4 regions of the Delftia sp. WSY_10 genome follow, and region 2 is predicted to be linked to each of the others. Evidence: predicted binding sites of a transcription regulator. Region 2 holds the regulator's gene; each other region holds the start of a gene.
What was found. Region 2 encodes FNR, which switches genes on or off when oxygen is low (the NO sensors DNR and NnrR bind a similar motif). Its sites were predicted from a motif close to TTGATNNNNATCAA; they were not measured.

Region 1 (4,207 bases), on a different contig from region 2:
GCACGCAGGCCCAGCAGAGTTTTGCCGCCCTGTTCACGCCCGCCGAGCCCGTGCCCGGCACGGTCTCGCTGCGCGAGCGGCTGGCCCTGGCCGCCTTCACGGCCGGGCTTCATGGCGAGCCGCGCAGCGCCGCCTTCTATGCGAAGGCGCTGGCGGCCGAAGATGCGGAACTGGCTGCCGCCGTGGCATCCGAAGTCGTGCGGGGCCGTGCACAAAGCCTTCAGCCCGGCAGCGGCCCGCACGGGCCGTACGGCCGCTACCCGGCAGGCCCGCTGAGCCGCGAAGACCAGAGCGGCCCCGCCTATGCCGTGGACCCGGCCCATGCCGCGCTGCTGGGCGCGCGCCTGGCCGCGGCGCTGGCCCATGCCCACCTGCTGGCCTACCACCCGCGCGACGCCAGCGCCGGGGCCCTGCAGGCGCTGCAACAGGCGGGCTGGAGCGAGACGGACATCGTCATCCTGTCCCAGCTGGCGTCCTTCCTGTCCTTCCAGATCCGCGTGGTCGCGGGGCTGCGCGTGCTGGCTGCACGCCCCGCGCCCCCGGCCGCCCATCAACCCACCACCCTGCAAGCCCAGCCATGACCTCAACGAACTCCGCCGCTCCCCAGGTCTTCACCCAGGAACAGCTCGACTGGCTGCCATGGATTGAGCCGCTGGACGAAAGCGAGCTGACCGAACGCCACCATGCAGGCCTGGTCGATGCCTCACGCGCGCAGTCGCCCTACTTCCGCCTGCTGGCGCGCGACCCCGACACGCTGGGCGCACGCACGCGCACCGACAAGGACATCTTCTACAACCCCGACGCCGGCCTGCCGCGTGCCGAGCGGGAGCTGGCGGCCGCTGCCACCTCGCGCGCCAATGGCTGCATCTACTGCGCCTCGGTCCATGCGCGCTTTGCCACGCACTTCTCGCGCCGGGGCGGCGACGTGCAGCGCCTGCTCGACGAGGGTCCGGGCACGGACCTGGGGCCGCGCTGGAACGCCATCGTCACGGCGGCCGTGGCGCTGACCCAGACGCCGCCTGCGCTGGAGCCCGCCCACATCGATGCGCTGCGCGCCGCCGGCCTGGACGATGCCGCCATCTCCGATGTGCTGCACGGCACGGCCTTCTTCAACTGGGCCAACCGGCTCATGCTGTCGCTGGGCGAGCCACGGACCACCGCATGAGGGCTTTCGCCCTCACCACAGGCCCAGCAGCTTCCACCAGGCGCTGCCGACCACGGCAAAGACCAGCAGCTCGATCACGCACATGGCCGCGCCCACGCGCCACCAGTTGCCCAGCGTGACATAGCCGCTTCCGAAGATGATGGGCGAAGTGCCGGTGGCGTAGTGGGTCAGCGTCATCATGATGGCCGAGCCGGCCGTCATCATCAGCATGAAGGGCACGACATAGTCGGCAGGAATCAGCTGGGCGCCCACGGTCAGGAACGCCAGCATCATGGCGCTGATGTGGGCCGTGGTGCTGGCGAACAGGTAATGCGAGAACACGAACACGCCCACCAGGATGGCCGCCACCGGCAGCCAGTCCAGGCCGCTGGCGACGATGGCGTTCTTCATACCCACGGCAAACCAGGACACCACGCCCAGCTTGTTGAGCTGCTCGGCCAGCATGACCAGGGCGCCGAACCACACCAGCGTGTCCCAGGCGCTTTTCTCGGACAGCACGTCATCCCAGTCGATGGTGCCCGTGATGATCAGCACGAACAGGCCCAGGAAGGCGACCACCGTCGGGTCCAGCGTGAAGGCAGGCCCGAACAGCATCTGCGGCACGTTGGCCCACAGCAGCAGCATCAGGCCGAAGGTGCCCAGCATCACGCGCTCCTTGCCCGACAGCGGCCCCATGCGGGCCATCTCGCTGCGCGCGTACTCCACGGCATTGGGCGTGGCCTTGAGTTCGGGAGGCGACAGCAGGTAGATCACCAGCGGCATCAGCAGCAGGCACAGCAGGCCCGGCAGCAGCATGTACAGCGCCCAGGTGGTCCAGCTCAGGTGCAGGGCCTGGCCCGTGGCCTTGGCCACGAAGTCCACCACCAGCGGATTGGGCGCCGTGGCGGTCAGGAACATGGCCGAGGTGATGGGATTGGCGTGGTAGTTGACCAGGGCCAGATAGGTGCCCACCTTGCCCTGCGTACCCTTGGCCGGGTCCGACTCGAAGGCATTGGCGATGGACTTCATGATGGGGTGCACGATACCGCCGCCGCGCGCCGTGTTGCTGGGCGTGAACGGTGCCAGCACCAGCTCGCAGATCGCCAGGCCGTAGCCGATGCCGATGGTCCGCTTGCCCAGCAGCGCGATGAACATCAGTCCGATGCGGTTGCCCAGCCCCGTCTTCTTGAGGCCGCGCGAGATCAGGATGGCCACCACGATCAGCCAGATCAGCGGGCTGGAAAAGCTGCTCAGCGCATCGGTGACTGCGCCCTTGGACGAGCCAGACGTGACCTGGGACAGCGAGACGATCACGATGGCCATCAAGGCCATCACGCCAATGGGCATGACCTTGAGGATGATGGCCACGATGGTGGTCAGGAAAATGGCCACCAGCTGCCAGGCCTTGGGCGTCAGCCCCTCGGGCACGGGCACCAGCAGCAGCCCGAACAGCACGGCGGTGGCGATCAGCGCCGGCACCAGCCGGAACGGCACGGCCGACTTGAAGTAGCGGAACAGCGAGGCAATCTTCTCGAGCATGTGGATCCTTTGCGTTGCCGGAGCGGCGCCGAGAGAGCATGGCCTGCCGGGAGCAAAAGCCCACCAGCCTGCACGGGCACTGGCGGCCGCGCCGCATGACTGACATCATGATGCAGTGCAGCATGAGCCCGGCTTCCAGCGGGCGCCTGCGCCACCGAAGTTTGACAGGCATCAAGGCCGGGCCAGTAAACCTGGCGACCCAGGCCACCGAGCCCCGCTCACATGACAGCATCCCCAGACCGGGTGCCTTTCGCCCCGGTGTACCCATGCAGTGAAAAAAGGAGAAAAGCCGACATGCCAGCCAACCGATTCTTGCCCGAGGAATGGGAATGCCGGCTCCAGGAGATCGACCTGGAGATCGCCCGCCACGCCGTCATCTGCAAGATCCCGCTGCTGCAGGCCGGCGTGGTGGAGCGCGTGCTGGCCGATGACGCCAGCGTCTGCGGCGGCGACCACGAGGCCGCTTTCAAGACCCTGCGCGGCCTCTTGTACATGCACTACACCGAGCTGCTGCACATCAGCGAGGTGCTCAGCCCCGATGCCGCCCAGGAAATCGCCCACCGCGTGCGCCTGCGGCTGGGCCAGCGCATCGGCAACCAGCTGGGCGGCTGATGCCGGGCTGTCTGCCTGGCCTTTGCCCTGGCGCGAGGGCATGAAAAAAGGGCTACGACAGTTGTCGTAGCCCTTTTCAATTTGGTTGCGCGAGAAGGATTTGAACCTCCGACCTTTGGGTTATGAGCCCAACGAGCTACCAGACTGCTCCATCGCGCGGTATTCCAAAATTATAGCAGATTATTCAGCTGCCTTGGCTTCGGCGGCGCCTTCTTCAGCGCGCTCGACCAGTTCCACGAAGGCCATGGGGGCGTTGTCGCCCACGCGGAAGCCCATCTTCAGGATACGGGTGTAGCCACCAGGACGCTTTGCGAAGCGGGGGCCCAGCTCGTTGAAGAGCTTGGTCACGCTGTCGCGGTCGCGCAGGCGGTCGAATGCCAGACGGCGGTTGGCAACGGTGTCGACCTTGGCCAGGGTGATCATGGGCTCGATCACGCGGCGCAGTTCCTTGGCCTTGGGAACGGTGGTCTTGATGGCTTCGTGCTCGATGAGCGAATTCATCATGTTCTTCAGCATCGCCAGGCGGTGCGAAGAGGTGCGATTGAGTTTGCGGAGGCCGTGACCGTGACGCATGGTGCTTTATTCCTAAAATATGTAATTAGGGCTTGTGCAAACAAGGATGCAAGCCTGGACCCGTTACCGGATCTGCAGCTTGCCTCAACCGAATTTGCGCAAGTTGTTGATTAATTCGGGCAGCCGTATCAGGTACTGCCCGAGGCACTGAGGCTCTCCAAAAAGGAGAGCCCGCAATTATAGCGCTTAGCGCTTTTCCAGGCCAGCAGGCGGCCAGTTCTCCAGCTTCATGCCCAGCGTCAGACCGCGGGAAGCCAGGACTTCCTTGATCTCGTTGAGCGACTTGCGACCCAGGTTGGGGGTCTTGAGCAGCTCGTTTTCGGTACGCTGGATCAGGTC
Region 2 (4,207 bases):
TTCATCTACCTGGCGGGCCTGCTGATCATTTCGGCGCTGGCGCTGTTCCTGTTCACGGCCGTGGCCGGTCGCCTGTGGTGCGGCTTTTCCTGCCCGCAGACGGTCTACACCGAAATCTTCATGTGGGTGGAGCGCAAGGTCGAGGGCGACCGCAGTGCGCGCATGCGCCTGGACAAGAACGGCTGGACCTTTGAAAAGCTCTGGAAGAAGTCGCTCAAGCAGTTGCTGTGGATTGCCATTGCCCTGTGGACCGGCTTCACCTTCGTGGGCTACTTCGTGCCCATCCGCGAGCTGGGCGGCGAGCTGCTGGCGCTGCAGGGCAGCTGGCAGGTCTTCTGGGTGCTGTTCTACGGCTTCGCCACCTATGGCAACGCCGGCTACATGCGCGAGCAGGTCTGCAAGTACATGTGCCCCTATGCGCGCTTTCAGAGCGCCATGTTCGACCGCGACACCATGATCGTCAGCTACGACACGGGCCGGGGCGAGCCGCGCGCGCCGCGCACCAAGAAGGTGGACTACAAGGCCCAGGGCCTGGGCGACTGCATCGACTGCAAGATGTGCGTGCAGGTCTGCCCCGTGGGCATCGACATCCGCAACGGCCTGCAGTACGAATGCATAGGCTGCGGTCTGTGCATAGACGCCTGCAATTCCATCATGGACAAGATGGAGTATCCGCGCGGCCTCATCCGGCTGACCACGCAGAACGCCATGGCCGGCATGTGGCGGCGGGCCCAGGTGCTGCGCCGCATCTTCCGTCCGCGCGTACTGGTCTACTCGGCCGTGCTGATCGGCCTGAGCATGGCCATGATCGTGAGCCTGGCGCTGCGCCAGTCGGTCAAGGTCGACGTGATACGCGACCGGGCGTCGCTGTCGCGCATCGTCGCGGGCGGCAAGCTGGAAAATGTCTACCGCCTGCAGATCATGAATGCCACCGAGCAGGCCCAGCGCTACCGCATCAGCGCCCATGGCCTCGACGGGCTGGAGTTGGCGTCCGAGCAGGAGGTCGAGGTCGGCCCTGCCGAGACGCGCGGCATTGCGGCGCGGCTGCAGATTCCCTACGGTTCCGCCGAGCCGGGCTCGCACACCGTATTCTTCGATATCGATGCCGTGCATTCAGGCGCGGGACGCGCGTCCGAAAAGGCCGTCTTCCTGGTGCCCCGGTGATATGTCTGGCCGGCGCCGCCCAGGCTGCGCCGGCTGTTTGAAAGAAAGAGGTTATCCATGTCTTCCAGTCCCGCAGTCTCCGCGCCCGCCACGGCCCCTTCGCATCCGGACGCCGGCAAGCCCTGGTGGAAGTTCGCCCATGTCTGGCTCGTGGTGGCCGGCCCGGCCGCCGTCGTGGTGGCCGGCGTGGTCACGGCCGTCATTGCGATCAATGGCGCCGATCCCGTGATCGATCCTGACTATTACCGCAATGGCATCACCATCAACGAGCGTGCCGATGGCGTGCGCGAAGTGCCCAAGAGCCTGGCGCCCGCGGTCACCGGCCGCAACCACGCGGCCACGCCCGCGCAGGACCATCCCACGGACCGCTGAACGCAGGAAAATGCCGTGCACAAGGCCGCAGTCACGGCCTTTTTGCATGGTGGATGGCATCTCCAGCATGCGCGAGGGCCAAGGGTTTCCTACAGGCAGTGCAGGGTGCGCAGGGCTTGGCACGGTGCGAGGGCGGCGCGCACAATGAAAGCCACCCCTCGACAGCTCAAGGAGATCGCTGATGTTGGCCCAACGCTGGATGTGGATTGCCTGGCCGGCCTTTCTGGCCGCCGCCGTGATGGAGATGCTGGTATTCGCCTTCGTGGACCCGCTGGAGCTGCACTGGCTCGGCGACCTGGGCTGGTCGCGGCAGGGAATCTACACGCTGGCCTTCTTCGCCTTCTGGGGCGTGACCATGCTGTCCAGCCTCATGACCACCATGCTGGGACGCTCCACGCACGATCTCAACGACGGCGTGGTCTCCGAGCCGGACCCAAATCTGGCCATGCAGGGCCTGGGGCGCGATTGAACCTGCGTGCACTGCAATGGCAATGAACAAGGCCCGCGATCGCGGGCCCTGTTCATTGCCGGGGGGCGGGGCCTTGCGGCCTCACTGGCACTGCTGGCTGTTGACGATGCGCTTGAGCGCGTCCGTGTCCAGGATGCGCAGATGGCGCTGGCGCACCTCGATGATGTTTTCCTCGGCAAACTTCGAGAAGGTGCGGCTCACCGTCTCCAGCTTCAGGCCCAGGTAGCTGCCGATTTCCTCGCGTGTCATGCGCAGCACCAGTTCCGACTTGGAAAAGCCCCGGGCGTGAAGGCGCTGTACCAGGTTGAGCACGAAGGCGGCCAGCCGCTCCTCGGCACGCATGCTGCCCAGCAGCAGCATCACGCCATGCTCGCGCACGATCTCGCGGCTCATGACCTTGTGCACATGGTTTTGCAGGGCCGTGACCTCGCGCGACAGGTCCTCCAGCTTGTCGAAGGGCATGACGCAGACCTCGGCGTCTTCCAGCGCGACCGCATCGCAGGTGTGGTGGTCGTTGACGATGCCATCCAGGCCGATGATCTCGCCGGCCATCTGAAAGCCCGTGACCTGGTCGCGCCCGTCCTCGGTGGCCACGCAGGTCTTGAAGAAGCCCGTGCGGATGGCGTACAGCGAGGTGAAGGACTCACCGTTGCGAAACAGCAGGCCGCCGCGCTTGACCTTGCGGCGCGTGGCCACGATGTCGTCGATGCGCTGCATCTGCTCGGCATCCAGGCCCATGGGCATGCACAGCTCGCGCAGGTTGCAATTGGAACAGGATGCTTTGATGGTCTGAAGGTTCATGGAGTAAACATCAGCGGCGCAGCAGTGCGCCGGCGGTGACCTCGTGGATGGCGATGAGTTGGATCAAATTGTCGCAGCACTGCCGCGAACAACTCTTGATATGAGTCAAGGACGCGACCAATGGGCTGCGGCACAGTGGACGACATTAGAGGAAAAAACCCATGACCGCTGTCACCCCAGAGCTGCTGCGTCGCTTCGACGTACCGGGGCCCCGATACACCTCGTTCCCCACGGCCGATCGTTTCGTGGAGGCTTTCGGTGCTGAAGACTATATCCTGGCACTTGAGCACCGCAAATCGAGTACCGCAGCGCGGGCCATGCCTTTGTCGCTGTATGTGCATGTGCCGTTCTGCGAGTCGCTGTGCTACTACTGCGCCTGCAACAAGATCGTGACGCGCCACCACGATCGCGCTGCCGTCTACCTGGACTACCTGGCGCGCGAGATGGCCTTGCACACGGCCCATTGCGGCAAGGGCCAGGCCGTCAGCCAGCTGCACCTGGGCGGCGGCACGCCCACCTTCTTCTCGGACGATGAGCTGCGCACGCTGATGGCCCTGCTGCGCGAGCATTTCAAGCTGGAGCCGGGCGGCGAATACTCCATCGAGGTCGATCCGCGCACCGTCAGCGTCGAACGCCTGGCCGTGCTCAAGGAGCTGGGCTTCAACCGCCTGAGCTTCGGCGTGCAGGACTTCGACGAACAGGTGCAGATCGCCGTGCACCGCGTGCAGCCGGCCGAGCAGGTGTTCGCGCTGGTGGCGGCCGCACGGCAGCTGGGCTTTGCCTCCATCAACGTGGACCTGATCTACGGCCTGCCCAAGCAGACGCCCGAGTCCTTCGAGCGCACGCTGGCCCAGGTCAATGCGCTGCGGCCCGACCGCATCGCGCTCTATGCCTATGCCCACCTGCCCGAGCGCTTCAAGCCGCAGCGGCGCATCGCGGCCGGGGACCTGCCCCAGGGCGCCGACAAGCTGGCCATGCTCTCGCGCTCCATCGCGGCCTTCATGGACGGCGGCTATGTCTACGTGGGCATGGACCACTTCGCCTTGCCCGAGGACGCGCTGGCCGTGGCCAAGCGCCAGGGCCGGCTGCATCGCAACTTCCAGGGCTACAGCACCCAGCCCGACTGCGACCTGATTGCGCTGGGCGTGTCGGCCATCGGCAAGGTGGGGGCCAGCTACAGCCAGAACGCCAAGACGCTGGAGGAGTACTACGACGCCATCGACGCCGGCCACCTGCCCGTGGTGCGCGGCCTGGCACTGTCGCGCGATGATCTGGTGCGGCGCGCCGTCATCATGGCCATCATGTGCCAGGGCGCCGTGCTGTTCGAGCCCATGGAGCAGGCCTGGCTGCTGGGCTTTCGCGAGTACTTCGCCCCCGAGCTGGCGGCGCTTCAGGACCTGC
Region 3 (4,207 bases), on a different contig from region 2:
CCCGAAAACGGGATCGAAGCCCACCTTGGCCAGTTCGGCCAGTGCCTGGTCGGACACCTGCAGCGCAAGGTCCATTTTCTCCAAACGCCGCTCCAGCAGCTTGAGCTGAATCCTTGCGATCGACTCGATATTCTTCGCGTCGAGCGCGTGGAACACCACGGTCTCGTCGATGCGGTTGAGGAATTCGGGTCGGAAATGGTTCTTGAGTTCCCCCCAGACCGCGTCTTTCACATCATCGTAATCCTCGCCGACCATGGCCTGGATCAGCAAAGAGCCTATGTTGCTCGTCATCACGATGACCGTATTCTTGAAGTCCACGGTGCGGCCCTGGCCGTCGGTCAGCCGGCCGTCGTCCAGTACCTGCAGCAGCACGTTGAAGACGTCGGGATGGGCCTTCTCCACCTCGTCGAGCAGCAGCACGCTGTAGGGCTTGCGGCGAACGGCCTCGGTCAGGTAGCCGCCTTCCTCGTAGCCCACGTAGCCGGGCGGCGCGCCGATCAGGCGGGCCACGGAATGCTTTTCCATGAACTCGCTCATGTCGATGCGCACCAGATGGTCTTCGCTGTCGAACAGGAAGCCGGCCAGCGCCTTGCACAGCTCGGTCTTGCCCACGCCCGTGGGGCCCAGGAACAGGAAGGAACCGGTGGGCCGGTTGGGATCGGACAGGCCCGAGCGCGAACGGCGGATGGCGTTGGCCACGGCCGAGATGGCCTCGTCCTGGCCGACGACGCGGTCATGCAGCCGGTCTTCCATGCGCAGCAGCTTGTCCTTCTCGCCCTGCATCATCTTGGCCACGGGAATGCCCGTGGCACGGCTGACCACCTCGGCAATCTCCTCGGCGCCCACATGGGTGCGCAGCAATCTGTGGGCGGGCGCACCGCCCTGCCCCTGCTCGCTGGCCTGGGCTTCGTTGAGCTGCTTTTCCAGCGAGGGCAGCTTGCCGTACTGCAGCTCGGCCACCTTGTTGAAGTCGCCCTTGCGCTTGAGCTCGTCGATCTGGATACGGATCTGGTCGATCTCCTTGCGGATCTGCTCGGAGCCCTGGGCGCTGGCCTTCTCGCTCTTCCACACGTCTTCGAGGTCGGCGTACTCGCGCTCCAGGCTGCCGAGTTCTTCCTCGATCAGTTGCAGGCGCTTTTGCGAGGCCTCGTCCTTTTCCTTCTTCATGGCCTCGCGCTCGATCTTGAGCTGGATCATGCGGCGCTCGAGCTTGTCCATGACCTCGGGCTTGGAGTCGATCTCGATCTTGATCTTGGCCGCAGCCTCGTCGATCAGGTCGATGGCCTTGTCGGGCAGGAAGCGGTCGGTGATGTAGCGGTGGCTCAGCTCGGCCGCGGCCACAATGGCCGGGTCGGTGATGTCCACGCCGTGATGGGCCTCGTAGCGCACCTGCAGGCCGCGCAGGATGGCGATGGTGTCCTCGACCGAGGGCTCCTCGACCAGCACCTTCTGGAAGCGCCGCTCCAGCGCCGCATCCTTTTCGATGTACTTGCGGTATTCATCGAGCGTGGTCGCGCCGATGCAGTGCAGCTCGCCGCGCGCCAGGGCCGGCTTGAGCATGTTGCCCGCGTCCATGGCGCCGTCGGCCTTGCCGGCACCAACCATGGTGTGGATCTCGTCGATGAACAGGATGATGCGCCCCTCTTCCTGGGCCACTTCCTTGAGCACGGACTTCAGGCGTTCCTCGAAGTCGCCGCGGTACTTGGCGCCGGCCAGCAGGCCCGCCATGTCCAGCGACAGCACGCGCTTGTTCTTGAGGCTTTCGGGCACCTCGCCGGCCACGATGCGCTGGGCCAGGCCCTCGACAATGGCGGTCTTGCCCACGCCGGGCTCGCCGATGAGCACGGGGTTGTTCTTGCTGCGGCGCTGCAGCACCTGGATGGAGCGGCGGATTTCGTCGTCACGCCCGATCACCGGATCGAGCTTGCCGATGCGCGCGCGCTCGGTCAGGTCCATGGTGTATTTCTTGAGGGCCTCGCGCTGGCCTTCGCCTTCGGCGCTGTCCATGGTCTGGCCGCCGCGCACGGCGTTGATGGCCGACTCCAGGCTGGAGCGCGTCACGCCGCTTTCCTTGAGCAATTGGCCTGCGCGCGTGGAAGAGCCGCTGCTGTCGGTCAGCGCCAGCAGGAACAGCTCACTGGCAATGAACTGGTCGCCGCGCTTGAGGGCTTCTTTCTCGGTCGCCTGCAGCAGCCGGCCCAGCTCGGAGCCGACCTGCACCTGGTCCTGGTGCTGCACGCGCGGCAGATCGGCCAGGGCCTTCTCGGCCGCGGCCTGCAGCTGGCCCACGTTGGCGCCGGCGCGCTGCAAGAGCGAGCGCGGACCGTCGTCCTGGCGCAGCAGCGCCACGAGCAGGTGCAGGGGTTCGATATTGGATTGGTCACCGCCCAGGGCCAGCGTTTGCGCGTCGGCCAGGGCTTCCTGGAACTTGGTTGTCAGTTTGTCGATTCGCATGGTGTTTCTTTTCGCTCCTGAAACAGGGTCATTGCGATTTATCTGATACCGGCAGGGCAAATTTCAAGCCATGCCCGGCCCGCAAGGACAGACGCTTGCGCCAGATCAAGGCCGGCGAGGCCGGCCATCCTTCTCAAGCATTGCGCTGAAAGATCGAGAACTGCGTAGGCGTAACGCCCAAATGCGCCCGGAAGCTGCGCACCAGGTGGCTGGCGCTGGAAAAACCGCAATCCAGCGCCAGCTCGGCCAGCGGCGGCACGTTGCGCGCAGCCAGGGCGCGCCGAGCCCGGGCCAGGCGCTGCTGCAGCACCCATTCGTGCACCGTGCAGCCCATGCTCTGGCGGAACATGCGTGCGAAATGGAATTCCGAAAGGCAGGCCTGTCTCGCCAGTGCCGGCAGCGACACGGCCTTGGAGTCATGCAGATGCGCCTCGATATGGGCAAGTACCCTGCGCCGCACGGCCGCAGAGAGCCCGCCCAGCGGCCGCTGCAGCGCCTGCACCTGGCGCGGCGTGGCGGACTGCAGCACCAGCCGGTCCACCAGCTGCTGGCCAATGGCATCGGCCGCCAGTTGCTGCTGCGGGTCCTGCCAGTCCAGTTGCATCAGCGCACGGGCACCGGCGTGGAAGGCCTGATCGTCCCCGTAGATCTGCGCACGCAAGGTGCGCGAGCGGGGCTCGGCATCCAGCATGCGGACCACGCGCCCCGCCCAGGCCAGGTCGGACACATACAGGTGCAGGAACTGCACGGGCGATCGCACCAGCCAGTGCGATTCGTCCTCTGGCGTGAAGATGCAGATGCGCCCCGGCGCCCCCATGGCCTCGGGCCGCGCCTTGAGTTGCGAGCCCTCGCCGCCGGCCAGGTAGACCGACAGCGTGTGGTGACCGGGCTGGCAGTAGCGCACCTCGTCGTCCACATTGGCCCAGACGGCCAGCTCCACCCCCTCGCTCAGGCGCACGCGCCGCTGCAGCCTGGCCTTGGAGCGTGACAGCACCTGGCACAGGTGGCTGGAGGGCAGCTCGGGCAGCGGCGTGGGCGTCATGGCAGCGATTGTGGTCCCGCAGCCATACCGACGCATGGCGCCAGGCCATCAAACCGCAGGAATCTGCCATGCCCGCCCAGCCTGCGGCGCCATCATCACCGGCCATGACTGCCACCCTCTATGCCCTGGTCGTGCTGATCTGGGGTTCGACCTGGATCGCCCTGAAGCTGCAGCTGGGCGCCGTGCCCGTGGAGCTGTCCATTGCCTACCGCTTTGCGCTGGCCGCCGTGCTGATGTTCGCCTGGCTGGCCTGGTCGCGCCAGCTGCGCGTGCCCCGCGGCCCGGCGCTGCCGCGCGTGCTGGCCCAGGGCCTGTGCCTGTTCAGCTTCAACTTCGTGTGCTTCATGCATGCCAGCGAGACGCTGGCCAGCGGCCTGGCCGCCGTGGTGTTCTCCAGCGCCAATCTCTGGAACGCGCTGCTGGCGCGCATCATCCACGGCCGCAGGCTGGCGCCCCATGTGCTGGCCGGCAGCCTCTTCGGCCTTGCAGGCCTGGTGGCGCTGTTCTGGCCCGAGCTGCGAGAAGGCCGGCATGCCAGCCTGCCCGGCCTGGGCTGGGCCGTGCTGGGCACGCTGTGCTTTTCCTGCGGGAACATGCTGTCGGCCTCGCTGCAGTCCATGGGCTGGCGGCCGGCCCAGACCAATGCCTGGGGCATGCTGGCCGGCACGCTGCTGCTGACAGGCTATGCGCTGGTGGCAGGCCTGCCCTGGC
Region 4 (4,207 bases), on a different contig from region 2:
GGGCGCACCGGGCCAGTACGTGGACTATGCGGCCGCCAAGGGCGCGTTGGACGTGATGACGCTGGGCCTGGCCAAGGAAGTCGCCGCCCAGGGCATACGCGTGAACGCCGTGCGGCCCGGCTTGATAGAGACCGGCATCCACGCCAGCGGCGGACAGCCCGACCGCGTCGAGCGCCTGGCGCCCAACGTGCCCATGCAGCGCGGCGGCAGGGCCGAGGAGGTGGCCGACGCCATCCTCTGGCTGATGTCCGACGGCTCGCACTACACCACGGGCAGCCTGGTCGATATCTCGGGCGGCAACCTCTAGCTCCAAGGCAACCATGGACCTCAAACCGCTGATCACTTTGGTGGCCATCATCAACCCGCTGGCCATCGTCCCCTTCTTCATCCACTACACCGAGGGATTCAGCGCCCAGCAGCGCCAGCAGACCATTCGCACGGCGGCGCTGGCCTCGTTCTGCGTGATCGCGGCCTGCGCCATCATCGGGCTGCAGGTGCTGGACTTCTTCAACATCTCGCTGCAGAGCTTCCAGGTGGGCGGCGGCCTGCTGCTGCTGATCAGCGCGATGAACATGCTCAACGCCCGCCCGGCCGAGGAACGGCCCAACGCGCCCACTCTGGCGGCAGGCGCGGAAAAGGCCGCCATGGGCAACAGCATTGCCGTGGTGCCGCTGACGATTCCGCTGCTGACGGGGCCGGCCTCCATGTCCACCGTGGTGATCTATGCCGACCAGGCACGCACCATCTGGCAGCACCTGGCGCTGGTGGGCTATGGCGTGGTGGTGGCCCTGGTGGTGATGGTCTGCTTTTCGCTGGCCGACCCGATTGCGCGCGTGCTGGGCAAGACCGGCATCAACGTGATGACGCGGCTCATGGGCCTGATCCTCGCGGCCCTGGCCGTGGAGGTGATGGCGGGCGGGCTGGTGAAGATCTTCCCCATCCTGGCCTCGCCCGCGATCGTGCCCTGAACGGGCTGGCTGGCCGATTGAAGGCCCGCCGGATCAGGCCGGCACGGCCCGCGCGCGGTCGGCGCTGCCGTCGCAGGCACCGCCGCAGCCCGTGATGGGCTGCTCGGGCAAGGCCTCGGGGTGGGCCAGCGAGCCCGTGGCGGGATCGAAGCCCGCACTGCGCAGATGCAGGGCCAGCGCCGCATCCATGGTCTGCGCATGGTGCACGAACCAGGCCGCCAGCTCGCCCGCCATGCTGCGGATCACGGCCAGATCCCCCGCTGCCGCCTTGGCCGCCCCCTCGCGCATCACCTGCAGCACCACCTTGTGCTGCAGGCTGTGGCAGTTGGTGCTGGTGAACCGCGTGGACTGCATCCAGCGGTCTTCCTGGTCGAAGTGCACCTGCGTATGCGCGATCAACTCATCCCAGCGCACGCACAGCTGCGCATCATCGGCCGCCTCCACCTCGGCCAGCAGCAGCACGAACTCCTGGTGCACCTCGTCCATGGCCGGCAACTCCAATGCCAGCGCTCCGCTCCATTCCAGCACGGCCATATGCTTCTCCTGCCTTCATCATGAAAGACTGCAGCTTAGGAACAGCACCGCCCAACCCGTTTGACCCACATCAGCCAACCCGAAAACAGCAAAGCCCCGCGAGCGGGGCTTGGTCAAGGCGGATAAAACTGGCGCGGCCAAAAGGCCAGGGGCACCGAGCAAGAGCCGCCTCGTGGCGAAGGTGCCGTCCCCCTCCCTTGCGAAGCAAGTAGAGAGGGGGAAGGCGCGCAGCGCCTCAGGGGGTGCCTACCAGCTTACTGTCCATATTTACGCTTGGCATCCGCCACGCAGGCATCCTTGGCGTCACCGCTCATGGTGTCGCAACGGGCCTTGGCAGCCTTGTAGTCGGCTTCGCGGGTTTCCTCGGCAGCGTCCTTGCGGGTCTCGGCCACGTTGGCGGCCTTGGCGGCAGAGTTGGCGGCAGGTTCGGCCTGGGCCTTGTTCACCTTGGCGGCTTCGACGGCACGCACATGGGCAGCCTTGGCATCCTTCACGCAGACGTCCTTGGCGTCGCCCTTGAGGTCATCGCACTTTTCCTTGGCGATGTCGTAGTCCGCATCAGCCTTGGCCTTGAGTGCCTTTTCGCTGTTCTTGGGCGAAGGATTGCGGCGCGACTCCAGCTCAGCCTTGGCCACGTTTTCCTGGCCCTTGGCCTGCTTCTCGCAGACGTCCTTGGCGTTGTCCTTGAGCGGCTTGCACTGTTCCTTGGCAGCCTTGTAGTCGGCCTCGATCTGGTTCTTGGCGGCCGTGTGCTCGGCATTGGTCATGGCCATGGCGCCGGAGGCCATCAGGCCCAGGGCGACGGCGGACAGCATGTGGCGAAAGCGTTGCGGTGTTTGCATGATGGAACTCCTTGTATTTGTACTGAACCGGCCCTTGGTGCCTGCGGCGGCGGGCCATTGGTGCGTGCCCTCAGGCACGCTGGCTGTCGAGGAGCGGATGGCGGCGCCGGCCAGGGCGACCAGCCCATCCGCAGTCCACCCTCGTCAGTCTTCGAAGCGGAAGTCGGGGTTGCGCTTTTGCCAGTCGGTCAGCTGCTTTTCGGCAGCGTCGCGGGCCAGGCCCTGGCGCTCCTGCAGCTTGCCCAGGAATTGCTCGCGCTTGCCGGCGATCACGTCCAGATCGTCATCGGTGAGCTTGCCCCATTGCTCACGGATCTTGCCGGTGAATTGCTTCCAGTTGCCCTTGATGCGGTCTTCATTCATGGCTTGTTCCTTTCAGTGATGTTGAAGTCGTGCCGTGCAATCAGGCCTTGTTTTTTTCAAAGCCGCGATCTGCATCAGCGACGGTTTCACTGTAAAAAACCTGCGCGCCGCGCGCCGTAGTCTGGACCTAGTGTTGACGGTCGTCCCAGGGGCAGCCGAGACGGTGGGATCGGGACTACAGCCCCTGACGGACGCGCGGGAAGCGCTGGGTCAGGCGCGGCCCGCCCCTGCCCTGAGTACCCGGCCTTTTCCCCGTATGTCCGCACCTGCGCCGTGGCGGTTGCGGGGTTGCAAGCCTGCCGAAGGACAGGCTTGCTTCGTGATCTGACCTTTCTTGGCGAATCAAGAAAAGGGCAGTCGGCTGCCGGGCCGAGACCCGGCCTCGAAAAGCAACCATCCGGCAGGGGCAGAAAAAGTCCACTTGCTTGCAGAGCCAGTTGCCGAAAACAAAAAACGGCCAGCGGATGCAATGCACCCACCAGCCGTTCTCAAGAGAATGGATGGGCTGGAAATCCAGCAGCAGCTCAGTGCCCCTGCTGCCCCAGCCACGCATCGATCTGCGCAATGGCCGCATCCGTGGCCTTGGCCAGGGCCTGGGCGCCGCCCGCCGCATCGCCCGAAGCTGCAGGACTGCGCACCTCGAACACCTTCTGTCCGAGCAGGCGGTCCACAGCACCGCTTTGCTCGACCAGGGTGGCGCGCAGGCGCACCACGCCGGCACTGGAGCCGGGCGCGTCAAAGACCTGGCTGAACTCTTCGATGTCCACGCGCAGCAGCGTGGGCACGGCGCCTTGCAGGCGCGGCTGGGCCACGCTTTCGCTGCTGGCCAGCACGGGGCGCTGCAGGCCCAGCTGGCTGCGCAGGCGCTGCTGCAGCAGCAGTGCAGGAGGCTGGCTCCAGCGCGCCAGCTGGTAGGGGCGCAGTTCCTGGCCGTTGGCATAGGCCAGGCGGTAGAACATGGCCGTGCTGCCGTCGGACAGGGCGGGGGCCTCCACATCGGCCAGCGCCAGCGGCGTGCGTGCCTGCGGGGCGGCGGATGTGGCGGACTGCGCGGGCGTGGACAGCGGCGCCAGCCCGAAGTCATAGCGTGCGGGCTGGGCGGGGGGCTGCGGCAGGGCCGAGCAGCCGGCCAGCAGGATCAGGGCGGCGGCCAGTCCAGCGCTGGCCACGGCGGTCTTGCGAGATGGGGACATGCGGGTTCCTCGGTCAGGGCTGGGTGGCTGCAGACGGGGCGACGAAGCCGGGCTCGCCCGGCCCCGGACGGGCCTGGCCCGGCCCGTAGATCACGGCCTGCGGGTTGTCGCTGAAGCGGCTGGCGGCCGTGCCCATCTGGCGCGCGGCGCGCGAGACATCATCGGCCGCTCGGTTGGCGTGCGGCACCGTGCTGCGGCCCAGCGAATCGGCCATGCGGGTCAGTGCGCGCGTGCTCTGGGCGATCTGCTCCAGCGGCCCGTCCTGCGCGTTCACGCGGCGCACGGTCTGCTGCAGCTCGGACGCCAC

Region 1: a site for FNR is predicted at 2,845-2,858, ahead of ACF8ML_RS23855 (DASS family sodium-coupled anion symporter). Genes of this name have one in related genera too.
Region 3: a site for FNR is predicted at 2,550-2,563, ahead of clpB (ATP-dependent chaperone ClpB). Genes of this name have one in related genera too.
Region 4: a site for FNR is predicted at 1,563-1,576, ahead of ACF8ML_RS18275 (hemerythrin domain-containing protein). Genes of this name have one in related genera too.

What each region holds. Positions count from the first base shown of each region.
Region 1 covers NZ_JBICKY010000056.1:257,965-262,171, reverse strand. The annotation lists gene ACF8ML_RS23865 (CMD domain protein) at 1-581, shown strand, start outside; gene ACF8ML_RS23860 (alkylhydroperoxidase domain protein) at 578-1,165, shown strand; gene ACF8ML_RS23855 (DASS family sodium-coupled anion symporter) at 1,178-2,683, opposite strand; gene ACF8ML_RS23850 (hypothetical protein) at 2,978-3,295, shown strand; tRNA gene ACF8ML_RS23845 (tRNA-Met) at 3,378-3,454, opposite strand; gene rplQ (50S ribosomal protein L17) at 3,476-3,868, opposite strand; gene ACF8ML_RS23835 (DNA-directed RNA polymerase subunit alpha) at 4,055-4,207, opposite strand, start outside.
Region 2 covers NZ_JBICKY010000015.1:347,568-351,774, reverse strand. The annotation lists gene ccoG (cytochrome c oxidase accessory protein CcoG) at 1-1,164, shown strand, start outside; gene ACF8ML_RS08015 (FixH family protein) at 1,222-1,536, shown strand; gene ACF8ML_RS08010 (hypothetical protein) at 1,718-2,005, shown strand; gene fnr (fumarate/nitrate reduction transcriptional regulator Fnr) at 2,087-2,806, opposite strand; gene hemN (oxygen-independent coproporphyrinogen III oxidase) at 2,968-4,207, shown strand, end outside.
Region 3 covers NZ_JBICKY010000032.1:240,595-244,801, forward strand. The annotation lists gene clpB (ATP-dependent chaperone ClpB) at 1-2,454, opposite strand, end outside; gene ACF8ML_RS14870 (AraC family transcriptional regulator) at 2,588-3,496, opposite strand; gene ACF8ML_RS14875 (DMT family transporter) at 3,601-4,207, shown strand, end outside.
Region 4 covers NZ_JBICKY010000037.1:76,346-80,552, reverse strand. The annotation lists gene ACF8ML_RS18285 (SDR family oxidoreductase) at 1-307, shown strand, start outside; gene ACF8ML_RS18280 (MarC family protein) at 321-968, shown strand; gene ACF8ML_RS18275 (hemerythrin domain-containing protein) at 1,002-1,502, opposite strand; gene ACF8ML_RS18270 (hypothetical protein) at 1,757-2,344, opposite strand; gene ACF8ML_RS18265 (CsbD family protein) at 2,489-2,707, opposite strand; gene ACF8ML_RS18260 (ABC-type transport auxiliary lipoprotein family protein) at 3,232-3,900, opposite strand; gene ACF8ML_RS18255 (MlaD family protein) at 3,914-4,207, opposite strand, start outside.